3 regions of the Roseibium sp. SCP14 genome follow, and region 1 is predicted to be linked to each of the others. Evidence: riboswitches for the same ligand, from Rfam matches in the RefSeq annotation. Region 1 holds a riboswitch; each other region holds the start of a gene.
What was found. A riboswitch is a leader RNA that binds a small molecule or an ion and turns the genes downstream of it on or off. The one in region 1 is predicted to bind cobalamin.

Region 1 (3,977 bases):
CAAGCTTGTCTTCTCCGCACATTGATGCAGAGCGAATGGGTGCAACCCATTCGAAGATAGGGCAAACGAGTGATGTTAAGGACTGTTCCGCTTTTTTGTTACAGCCGGATGAGAGACGGACACTGCTTGAATTTCACCAAATCGGGCGATCCGACCCAATTCCTTCACAGAGAACCTTTGACGGCAGATTCAACGGAGGCCGCGGAATGAACGGCTCTCATACCGGATCAATGGCGCCCAGGAACAGCACTTGCGCATCTGGGCGCCCGTTCAAAGTTTACTTGGCGACCGACTGGCTGATTTCGGTAATGACCCCGAAAGCAACAGCAGCCAGTATCTTCAGGATGCCGCTATCGATTGCTTCGGCGCTTGTTGACGTTCCAAGAAACAAGCCTGGGCGCGGTTCAGAGACAAGGCCCACGGAAACACCGAAACCAATTGCGAATTGAATGCAACCGAGAACAAATACTATTCCAGCGATTAACGTTCCCAATTTCGTATAAGGCATTGCGAAGTCTCTCGAACTGTTTCAAAGTTATTTAAGATTACTATATAAGGCAAGTTGTGCAAGTGTATATCTTAAATAGCCTAAATGATGAAAATTTTAATAAAACTCGTGAATACTACAATCTCCGTTGAGTTATTGATATTGCGTTAGAATTACCTTTGGAGTCCGTTAAGATTTTCCGATTTCAATCGCCTTGAGCAAGGTTTTTTGTTCGTCATTCGGCTTCGTTTTGCTCTTGAAAGTGCTCGCTATGCGTGTCGAATGTTCAGAAAGAAATGGTCTGTTTTCTTTCGACGGAACGGTTTGTGATGAATGACACCGGTCCCCTGCAATCAGCGTGTTTTGCAAAATGCCGCCACGATCAAGTGTGCTGGTGCGTAGAAAAAGAACCCCGGTGTCGCATTCAGACGGTTTAAGGCGAAATTGTGCTTGCAGTGCTTATGCAAAAACGGCAATTTCATTCGATGCGATGGTTTCGCCAAATCAACTGAAGAGGCGGATGAAATGGGAACACGGTGAGGCGTACCCAACAGGGACCAAAACCGTGGCTGCCCCCGCAACTGTGAACGGTGAGCAAAGCCCGAAAGCCACTGATCTTGCGAGAGATCGGGAAGGCGGGCGGAGCCGGGACCCGTAAGCCAGGAAACCTGCCATCCGAAACGGCCTTATCAGCCAGTTTGTAACCTGCACGCGCACGGAGGGTGCGCAAAGGAGAAAAAATGCATATTGAACCCGGCATCGTGGACGGTGCAAAAATCGTACTCAGCTACGGCACAGCCGCGGCTTCCTTCGGTCTTCTCGGAAAAATGGCACTTGATACGGTACGCAAGAGCGGCATTGCCAGCCTTGCTGTGCGTTCCGTCATCACCTCGCTTCTGGTGTTTGCCTTCTTTGAAGTGCTGCCGCATTACCCGGTTGGCGTTTCCGAAGTACACTTCATTCTTGGCGCGACCCTGTTCCTGATGTTCGGAGCTGGTCCTGCTGCCATTGGCCTTGCTGTTGGCCTGGGTCTTCAGGGCTTTCTGTTTGCGCCGTTCGATCTGCCGCAATACGGCATCAACGTCACCACGTTGATCGTTCCGCTCTGGGCCGTCAGCTTGCTGGCCAAGAAGATCATCCCTGAAAAAACCGCTTATGTGGACGTGTCCTACAAACAGGCGCTGGCTCTGTCCACGACCTATCAGGGGGGCATCGTTGCCTGGGTGGCCTTTTGGGCCTTCTACGGCCAGGGCTTTGGCGCTGAGAACATGGCTTCCATCGGTTCCTTCGGGGCTGCCTACATGCTGGTCGTCGTGGCTGAGCCGCTTTTGGACCTTGCCGTTCTGGCTGCAGCCAAGACGATGGCTCCGTTCACCAAGACAATCGCCTTCGAAAGCCGCCTGCATGAGGCTGCTGCCTGAGTTTTTCGGGAAACGAAGTAAGGAAAGGGCGGCCATTTGGCCGCCCTTTTTGCTGGAGCAATGCATTGCGAAAGCAAATGATTTTCCGGGCGCAAACAGGCCGATCCGGAGATGGTATCCATTTCCGCCACCGGTTGGGTCGGCCCGGTTGCAACGAAGTCCATTGAACAAACCCTCCAGGCAATGGCAGCAGTTGGTCAAAGCTTGCTGGCTCGGGAAGCTTATCGGTTGCACGCTGCCAGCGTCACCCGGGAAGTTTGTTGGATTGGTGTTCGAGGTGATCTGACGTAAGTTAAGGTTTGTCGGGGGCTGGGATCGAAAATTGTTCCGGCAATTTTCACTGCAGGTCCAGAGGCCCCTTCAGTAGAAACTGATGTGCCGCAGACTGGTACAAAGGTATGGCGGCAATGGCGTCATCTGGCAGCACGCGTTTGGAAATCTCTGATTGGTTCGTCGAATGTGCATTGCTTGAACGTCCGATCGGCGAGACCGTGATCGCATTCGCAGACAGACTGCAAGATCTTGGATTTTCCGTACAAAGGATCAATTGCTCCACGTTTCAATCCCATCAGATCATGGGCGCCGTCGATTCCACGTGGGAACAGGACACCGGCCACTGCGAAACGATCTTCGTTCCCAAGTCCGTCCTGGTCAGACCGGACAACATCGAAAGACCCGTCGGCACCATGGCCCGGGGAACCTCGGTGTACGAACGCTACTGTCTTGAGGACCCCCGGGAGCGATCCAGATTTCCCGTTCTGGAAGAACTCTTTGCAAAGGGATACACCGATTACATTCTTTTGAAGCAGACCTACGGACGCCACCTGACCTGGTTGGACTTCACGCCCGATGCCGAAGGCGTCTACGGGTCATTTGCCACAAAGCGAAGCGGTGGTTTTTCCGAAACAGAGATCGAAGGTCTCAGGTCGTTCTGGCGTCCTTTTGCCCTGTTTCTCAAAACGACCACGGAAGAGATGCTTTCCGCCAAATTGCTGGAAGCCTATGTCGGAAACCTGCCCGCACAGAATATCCTGGCCGGAATGACCGAACGCGGCGACGGCAACAGGATAAAGTGCGCGCTATGGTACAGTGACCTGAGAGGGTCGACGAGACTTTCCGCCAGTTTGCCGTCCGACAAGTATCTTGAGTTGTTGAACAACTACTTCGACTGCACTGCAGGCTCCGTGATCGAGCATGGCGGAGAAGTCCTGAAACTGATCGGTGACGGCGTTATGTCCATTTTCCCGGTTGATGGCGACAACGAAACGCAAGCGTGCTCATTGGCCTTGTCGGCGGCGGTGACTTCCCTGTCCAAAGCTGCAGACCTCCACCGTGATCAGTTCGATGTCACGGCGGAATTCTACTTCGGAATTGGCTTGCACCTTGGTGAGGTGATCCTCGGAAATGTCGGGACGGAAAACCGCCTGGATATGACCGTGACCGGCCATTCGGCCAACCAGGTTACACGTATCGAGTCCCTTACCAAGCTGCTGGGTCTTTCCGTGCTCGCCTCGCCACAGTTCCACGGTGCACATCCAAAGGAACTCACTTCCGTCGGCAAGTATCCGGTGCCCGATTTTGGCGGGATGACCGAGATATTCTCACTGCTCGAGAAATGAGGCAATTCTGCTGCCGTCGGGCTCGAGCGCCGTTCATGCGATTTCCGAAAAACGCTCTCCTTTGAACACCCGGGCAGGATTGCCGCGTTCCAGCCGCTTGTGCATCCGGTTTTGCGCGGTCCGCTCCCGGGTCCGATTTTCCTGCTGCTGTAACAGAAACCTGGCGGTCAGACGTTCCAGCGCCACTTGGCGATTGCGGTGTTGGGACCGCAAGACAAAGGCGGAAGCTTTGGCTCTGGCTCTTTCAAACAAAGACGGGCGCGCAACTCGTGCGCGCCCGGTGCAGCAAGTCCGGATCAGCTCGGTTTCATTGGGGGGCGGATTGAAAAGCGAGACTGATCTTTGACTGGAAGCGTTAGAGATCCTTGGCGGCTGTGGTGCGGATCTGCTTCCAGTTCTCTGCTGCCTTTGCGATGGTACCGGCTTCATCTTTCTGGAATTCACGGAAGA
Region 2 (3,977 bases), on a different contig from region 1:
ACAGCAAACCATGATTCCACGCGCGGTCCGACTGCCTGTACCATCGCCGGCGCTGCCTTCCCATCAATGTTCACCGCGCCCTTGATGCGCAAAACTCCCTTCAGGCCCATGGCTTGGAGAACCTTTTGCTCAACCGCTTTCATGCTTTCGAAAGCCGGAATTTCCAGGACGTGACTTTCAAAATCGTCGTGATGATGATGGTCGTGGTGATGTTCGTGATGATTGCCATCTTCATGTTCGTGCTCGTGGTCATCATCATGATGATGATGGTGATGCTCATGGCGAGACGCCATGTCATCCTCTGCGGCGGCCTCCCGACCAAGCAGAACTTCAATCGGCAACGTTCCCTTTTCCGACGAGACGATATGTACTGTTGGCCTGACGTCTTCCGAAACTTTCCTCTGAACGGCGCTCAAGGCATCTGAAGACACCAGGTCGGCCTTGTTCAACACAACAAGATCGGCACAGCGAAGCTGGTCGTGGAACAGTTCTTCTACGGGACTTTCGTGATCCAGCGCTTCATCTGCAGCGCGTTGCGCCTCGAGAGCCTCCTCGTCCAGTGCAATCCGGCCTTCGGCAAGTGCAGCAGCGTCCAGAACAGTCACCACCCCATCCACGGTGACCTTCGGCTTTACACTCGGCCAGGAAAACGCCCGAACCAGCGGTTGCGGCAATGCGAGACCGGAAGTCTCGATGACAATATGCTCAGGTGGCGTATCGCGAGCGAGCAGCATTTCCATGGTCGGCAGAAAATCGTCAGCCACCGTGCAGCAGATGCAGCCATTGGTCAGCTCCACCACTTCTTCAGCCGAGCAATCCGGATCCGCGCAGCCGTTCACAAGCGATCCGTCGAACCCCATGTCACCGAACTCATTGACGATCAGAGCAATACGCTTGCCGTTTGCGTTCTGGAGAAGGTTCCGAATGAGTGTCGTCTTGCCTGCTCCCAGAAACCCGGTGACGATCGTTGCCGGAATTTTCTGGCCCGGCTGCAAGGTAGAAGTGGTCATAATCTGATTTCCGGTTGAGTATTGGGTTTCAAAAGCAGCGGTTGCCCGGCGGCGACAAACACCACCTGACTGCAAACCTCCGCAATATCCTGATTAAGTCGGCCCTGCGCATCGCGAAACGACCTGGAAAGTCGGTTCTCCGGCACGATGCCCATCCCGACCTCGTTCGAAACGAAGATACAAGATCCTGGCAAGTTCCGGATTGCTTCGCAGAGCCGGTCCGTTTCCAAGCCGATGTCTCCTCCGGAGAAGGTCAGGTTCGAGAGCCAGAGCGTCAGGCAATCCACAAGAACGACCCGCTGAGGGGCACATTCACGCTCCAACGCCGCAGTGAGATCCATTTGTTCTTCGACGGTTACCCAGCCAGGGCCTCGTTGTTGCCTGTGGGCCGTGATCCGCTCAGCCATTTCAGCATCGAATGCGGCCCCGGTTGCCACATAGACCTTTTCAAGGCCCGATCGAACTGCAAGGGTTTCTGCAAAACGGCTTTTTCCGGAGCGGGCTCCGCCAAAAACGAGCGTTGCTCGCGGGCTGTTCTTATCCGTCACCTTGTTCTCCCGACCGTCCACCCGACAGCGCTTGAGGTTGCTTCAGCGACGGCCGGTCTCCTGGCTCGCGGCTCATCGCGTTCTGCACTCCTTCCCGGCCGGACAGGGCCAGTGGCTCTTATGCAGGCGCTCACCGCTCACAGTTGCGGGGGCAGCTCCGGATCAGGGTCTCGATGCCCTTACCGGATTCCCGTTTCATCCGGATTCGGCAAAGCCGTCTCCAGAACCGTCAAATCCCTTCCTAACCGGATTGTGGCGATGAAACAAGAAGGCAGAAGCAGCTCATCTATAAGGAAACTAAACCTGGATCCGGTCTGCGACATGGATAGCGAGGCTGACACCTGTCAGTGTCGGATTGACGGCCATTCTCGTCGGTATCAGTCCGTTGGTGGCAAGGTACAAGTTGTCATAGCCCCACACACGACCCTGGTAATCGCTGACACCGGTGCCGTTGTCATCTTTCGACATGCGGGTCGTTCCCGTCATGTGTGCAAAACCAAAAGGCATCCAGGTCAGCGAACACCCGTCCCGGGTGCGTCCGATCAGATCCGTTAGTTCTTCAGCCTCCTTTTCCGCGTCGGTCATTCTGGCAAGATCAGCGGCCGACAACGGAACATCGAAGGTCACGCGTCCATCCTCGTGGAAGATCGCCCGCTTGTGTTCTTCATTGTCGACCGGGCAGATTGACTGGATCTCAACCAGACGGTTTGATCCGATCTCGACATCGTCACCGGCGGGGGTGAATGGCGAAACATCATGCAGGATCAGCGTGTACCAGGGCGCGGTTTCGCTTGGCCGAACCTGTATGCGCGGATCGATATCCGTCTGACCGTCTGCACGGCAGAACTCGGGATCAAGAACAACCTGACACACAGCCAAGGGATGATAGGAAAGATACCGACCCAGTGCTTTTGGCCGAATGCCCGACAGGAACAACAATTGGGGCGTGGCGATTGCGCCACCTGCAATCACGTAACTCGCCGCCTCGATGCGTCCGGATGCCGTCTCCAGCCACTTGACCCTGTGACCCTCATGCACAACACGAACCACCCGGTCCCGTCGTATCGACACATTCTTACCAGCCGCTGCATCTGCATCCAGAATGTCGATTGATCCGGTGTATCGCAGCTTTCCGTCATCCCGATAGTGCCCGGCTACAGGAAGTGCTGAGACAACACGACCCGAGGCTTCGGCGCGAGGTTTGAGCGCCGCCGCGATGCGTTGCTGACGGACTGAACGATCGAGAGTGTCGGCCTGTACACCGAGATACTTCTCCGCCAGCAGGTAGCGCTCTGACCACACCTCTTCGCTCATCAAGGGCCATAGCGCGTCCCCGCGCGGGCACAGGTTCGTCCAAATCACTCCCTGGCCACCGACGGTGCGCGTGACCGCGGCCCCGGGAAGTGCGTCGCGGGGTACGCTGTCGTCGAAAAACTCCAGGTATTGCGTAGCAGCCGGGAGGTAGCTGTCCGGTTGCCTGATGAACCGTTCCGAGTTGCGGTAATGCGATCCCGGCGGCTCCGAAATCGGTTCTCCCTGTTCAAGTACAAGAACCTTTGCCCCTCTTTCGGCCAATCTGCGTGCAGTGGCAATTCCAAGAGGGCCGCTTCCGGCAATGACAACATCATGCTGCAAAGACATCGTGACCTCCTACTCTGGGTGGAGCTTATCATTTCCGCACCAGTCAAGCCACGGACCACCTCGCAAGGATGATCTGCCCACGGAACGGAAAAATCCGAAGCAGTTCAAAGGCCGAGAGAAATCTGTGCGCCCCTAACTGCCCTTCAGCGAGCTTCGATCTTCCGCGCAAAACCCGGTTGAGACAGACTTTCATTGAAACCCGGTTTGTCCTTTAATCTGGTTTGGCAGCAGGGAGCACGACGAGCATGTGCGGCCGTTACACACAGATCAGACCCTGGCGGGAGATCGTCAGATTGTACAGGCTGACGGACAAGTTCAAGGAACGAAATACAGCCGCACGCTACAATATCGCTCCGACACAGGAAGTGCTGTTCATCAACCTCGACAGGGACGGCAATCAGACCGTGTCGGGCGGACGCTGGTGGCTGGTTCCGCATTGGGCCAAGGAAGTGCAATCCAAGTACCCGATGTTCAATGCACGTTCTGAAGACGCAGAGAAAAAGCCGTCGTTCCGAGATGCCTACAAATCAGGGCGCTGCCTTTTACCTGCCGATGGCTGGTACGAGTGGACGAAAGGTGAAGACGGTGGTCGGGATCCCTGGTTTGTCCACCTTTCCGATTTGGCACCATTCTCCTTTGCCGGGCTGTGGGCCTACAACAGCACGCTCGAAGTCACGTCCTGTGCGATCCTGACCGCCGCCGCGGTCGCACCGATCAACCGGATCCACAACCGCATGCCCATCGCGCTTGAGCATTCCGAATATGACGCCTGGCTGGA
Region 3 (3,977 bases), 180 kb from region 1:
ACAAGGCGAAACGACTGCTTGACGTTTCCTGCTTTAGAGGACGCTTATCTACCTGGGTTTGGTCCGTCGGCACACGCTGTAGCAAGGATCACTCTCCCCAGAAGGCTTCGGCCAGTTTCTTTACGGCCTTGATGTTGCGCGGCCCCGGCGTTGCCTCGACATATTCAAGGGTCACGAACCTGTCGTTCTTGACCGCGTCAATCTCTGCAAGCGCCGGATTGTTCTTCATGAAGTCACGCTTCTGTTCGGCCGTGACGTTGCCGTAGTTGACGATGACAATCATCTCCGGGTTTTTGTCGACGACGGTTTCCCAGTCAATCTTGGCCCAGCTCTTGTCGAAATCATCCAGGACATTCACACCGCCGGCAGCTTCGATGAGCGCGGTCGGCATGGCATAGCGTCCGGCAGTGAACGGCTTGTCTTCACCACTGTCGTATACGAAGACCCGCAGCGGTGCTTCAGCCGTCTTCAGCGAAGAAGTGAACTTGTCGAGCTCCAGCTTGTAACTCGCGACAAGGTCATAGGCCGTATCCTCTACCTCGAAAATCTTCCCGAGATTGATCAGGTCGTTGTACATGTCGTCCATCGACACTTTCGGCTTGTCGCCGATATGGATGCAGGACTCGGTCAGCTCGTAGACATTGATGCCGAATGGGGCGAGCGTTTCCGGCGTCACTTCTCCGCCCACCTTCATGCCGTAGTTCCAGCCGGCAAAATAGAAGTCCGCATCCGCGCCGATCAGAACTTCCTTGGACGGGTACTTTTCGGAAAGTTCCGGCAGTTCAGCAACGCCGTCGCGCATTTCCTCATCAAGCGTTTTCCAGCCCGAAATACCGGTATAGCCAACCATATGATCGCGCAGTCCGAGCACGAGCATCATCTCGGTCAGGTTGACATCATTGGAAACGGCCGCTTTGGGTGGTGCCTCGAAGACAACTTCTCGATCGCAGCTTTGAACCTTTGTTTCCGCAAGAGCCGTACCAGCAAACAGGATCGCCGTCAGGCTGAGAGCCACACTCTTCATGAAATTCTCCAGTGTCTAAAGATGGAATGTCAGATGCGCACGCTCGCTGTGAGCGAATTGCACCAGCCGTGCTTGAACCGAATAGGCTTCGGCAATGTTTTCGGGTGTCAGAACCGTTTCGGGAGTTCCGAAGCCAACCGTGTGACCCTTGTGAAGAAGCAGAACCCGGTCACAGACCTCGCTTGCAAGATTGAGATCATGCAGGCTGGCGACAATCGTGATGTTGAGACTGCCGATCAGGGAAACGATCTCCAGCTGATGCCGGATGTCGAGATGATTGGTTGGTTCATCCAGGATCAGCACCTGTGGCTCCTGTGCCAGCGCACGGGCCACCATTACACGTTGCCGTTCACCACCGGACAGGGTGCCAAAGGAGCGGTGCGAATATGGGGAAAGCCCCATTCGTTCGATTGCGGTTTCTACGATTTCCGCGTCCCTTTTGCCGCTTCTTGCAAGGCCTGATCCATGCGGACGACGCCCGAGGGCGACGATCTCGTATACAGACAGGGCGAAATCCGTAGGCTGTTCCTGAAGGACCGCGGCAACCTTTCTTGCCGCTTCACGCGAAGACATCCTCCAGATGTCGTGGCCGTCCAGAAAAATTGCGCCTTCACTCGGTTTGTGGAACCGGTAGAGCAATCGCAAAAGCGTGGATTTGCCGGCTCCATTGGCACCGGCAATTCCGAGGACCTTCCCGGCTTCAAGGTCAAAACTGACCGGATGCAGGATCGTTTCGCCCTGCCTCACCTGCCAGCCCGCCTTTCGGACCGAGAGCGACACACCATTCATGAAACAGCAGCCTTGTTTGCTTCAGTGACGATCATCGCTGCCGGTATGCGCGCCAATGCCGAGCGCTTCAGTTTGCCCGGACGTTGACCGGACGAACACCAGCCGTCTTCCAGGTCACGATATTGCCGGGCAAAGGCAACAAGATCATCGATGTCTTCATCCGGATCGATATCCCCGAACAGATACGTCGCCTTGTCGCTGGCCCGGAACGCAACCGTACAGGGACGTGAGCATCCGGCCATGCATGCAATGCCGGAAATTTCAAACTCATCCCCCACGACCGGTACCGCCAGTTTCAGGGCGTCCTGCAATTTGCTGATCAACTCAAAACCCGGCCGGCAGTCGCTCCCGCTGTAACGGCAGGAGGTGCACACGAATATCCTGTGAGGATCAATGCTCATCGGCGCCCCCTTTTTTCGAGAAGAGGTTGTGCACCTGTGAGCGCTGACCTGGAAAATTTCCACTCTCCCTGCTTTTGCCAGACAAAGGGGTATCTCCGTGCAAATTCGATTCTTGTAATGTTATTACATTACCTATTCTCTGATTTGCAACCATCGTATCGCGCCCGTTTGGGCACATTGCACGAGCAGCCCGCTCGCTGACGCTGCTGGCCTTGTCAAGAAAGACAGGAGTATGAAGTGATCTTTTTTGTATTTTCCGGTTCATATCGCCCTCCGCGATTGCGCGGAATGCTGAAGAACCGAATGTCGAACTTTGTCAGCAGATGCTGGTCAGCCATATCACTCGCTCCTCCGGAACACCCCGCCCGGGTTGAAGTTGAAGATGAAATGGCAGGTCTCCTGACTTACGGGTCACAGCTCGCCTGATCCTTCCCGGGGTCTCCCCAGTGGCGCTTTCAGGTCCGCTCACCGTTCACAGTTGCGGGGGCAGTCACGGATTTGGTGCCTGTTGGCTACGCCGCACCGTGTTCCCTTTTAATTTCGATCCAGAACTTGGATTCGAAAACCATGCCTTTTTGATTGGCGCAAATTGCTGAATGTGTCAATCGGCAAACCGACACCCATCTACCGGGCCACGACATTCGCCGGGACAATGCTGAAATTTAGGATTGCGCCTGACTAAACGCGTTTTAACTTGATCGTCATGTCCGCCGGAAGCACCATCTGAGAAGCAAATCAAACCGGGATCTCACTCATCAATCGGGGAGCATGGGTCACATGCCAGGTCAGCAGAACAGATATAGCTTCAACGGGCCGCTCCAGACTGTCTTTCAGGATTTCATGGCCGATTGGGTTTTTTCAGATGACCACACGGCCCAACAGATCATGGAGACCTACTTCACACCTGATTTTTCAGCTGAGATCGACGGCAGGCATCTCTCCCATGACATTTTCCAACGTCGCATAGGCCGCATGCGCCAGGATGCGGAGGTCGAGGAGCAGGATTTTGTCGAGATGGCTGAGGATGGTAACAGGCTCTTCAGCATGCACAACACACGGGGCAAGTCGCTGGTGTCAGGTCAACGTTTCGAGACCCGCGCGATTGCCTTCTTCCGCTTTGACGGCAAGCGGATCAAGAAAGGCTACTTGAACAGCGTGACCCCGGGAGATCCGAGCGACGCGGACTTCGCATCCCGCAGCTGATGCCCGGCAATCCCGGGTCCTCTTGCCGAGGCATTTGAGACTAATTTGTTCGTTGTCTTTCGCCGCGGATCTCGTGAATATTTCAAACAGAAATTGATACACTCTACAATCCGCTGATGCACTGGATGTGCTCTTTCACGCCTCCATCTCCATACCCCCATGTTTGTACTTTTTTCCAATAATCGCGCTGCTTGTTGTCCTGCCGGGACGTTGGGTCTGAGCCGTCCCGATGCTCAACTTCTTGCTGCTGGTGATTTCTCAGCTTGTACTGACTGATGTAAGCTGACAGTTCGACATTCCGAAAAACCTTGTGACTTAGCAATTTCTCTACGTGACAGCATTTTCAAAAATGCGGTTCGCAATCGACCGATTCCGACTGCGTAAAACCAAAAATGCCCTCACGTAGTTTTATTGTTCTTTCAGCTGAATTCCGTGCGATCTACCCTTGCCTTCAGCAGCCAAAATTCTTACCTCGGAAATCATGAAACAGGATGCTTTTCCCCCGCGCGCCGAAGCGCGCCCCGAGACCCTTGAAACCCACGGCATTTCACGACAGGACG

Region 2: linked by a shared signal. The riboswitch ahead of cobU (bifunctional adenosylcobinamide kinase/adenosylcobinamide-phosphate guanylyltransferase) and the one ahead of ABLQ08_RS18905 (energy-coupling factor ABC transporter permease) in region 1 are both predicted to bind cobalamin.
Region 3: linked by a shared signal. The riboswitch ahead of ABLQ08_RS19780 (hypothetical protein) and the one ahead of ABLQ08_RS18905 (energy-coupling factor ABC transporter permease) in region 1 are both predicted to bind cobalamin.

Annotation. Positions count from the first base shown of each region.
Region 1 covers NZ_JBDZYH010000004.1:411,690-415,666, forward strand. The annotation lists gene ABLQ08_RS18900 (hypothetical protein) at 278-508, opposite strand; cobalamin riboswitch at 963-1,177, shown strand; gene ABLQ08_RS18905 (energy-coupling factor ABC transporter permease) at 1,228-1,908, shown strand; gene ABLQ08_RS18910 (adenylate/guanylate cyclase domain-containing protein) at 2,316-3,527, shown strand; gene ABLQ08_RS18915 (YHS domain-containing (seleno)protein) at 3,883-3,977, opposite strand, start outside.
Region 2 covers NZ_JBDZYH010000003.1:775,828-779,804, forward strand. The annotation lists gene cobW (cobalamin biosynthesis protein CobW) at 1-1,010, opposite strand, end outside; gene cobU (bifunctional adenosylcobinamide kinase/adenosylcobinamide-phosphate guanylyltransferase) at 1,007-1,558, opposite strand; cobalamin riboswitch at 1,592-1,804, opposite strand; gene ABLQ08_RS16150 (FAD-dependent oxidoreductase) at 1,856-3,199, opposite strand; gene ABLQ08_RS16155 (SOS response-associated peptidase) at 3,445-3,977, shown strand, end outside.
Region 3 covers NZ_JBDZYH010000004.1:588,889-592,865, reverse strand. The annotation lists gene ABLQ08_RS19800 (FecCD family ABC transporter permease) at 1-4, opposite strand, end outside; gene ABLQ08_RS19795 (ABC transporter substrate-binding protein) at 89-1,024, opposite strand; gene ABLQ08_RS19790 (ABC transporter ATP-binding protein) at 1,040-1,813, opposite strand; gene ABLQ08_RS19785 (DUF1636 domain-containing protein) at 1,810-2,214, opposite strand; gene ABLQ08_RS19780 (hypothetical protein) at 2,204-2,479, opposite strand; cobalamin riboswitch at 2,587-2,799, opposite strand; gene ABLQ08_RS19775 (nuclear transport factor 2 family protein) at 2,992-3,417, shown strand; gene ABLQ08_RS19770 (S9 family peptidase) at 3,899-3,977, shown strand, end outside.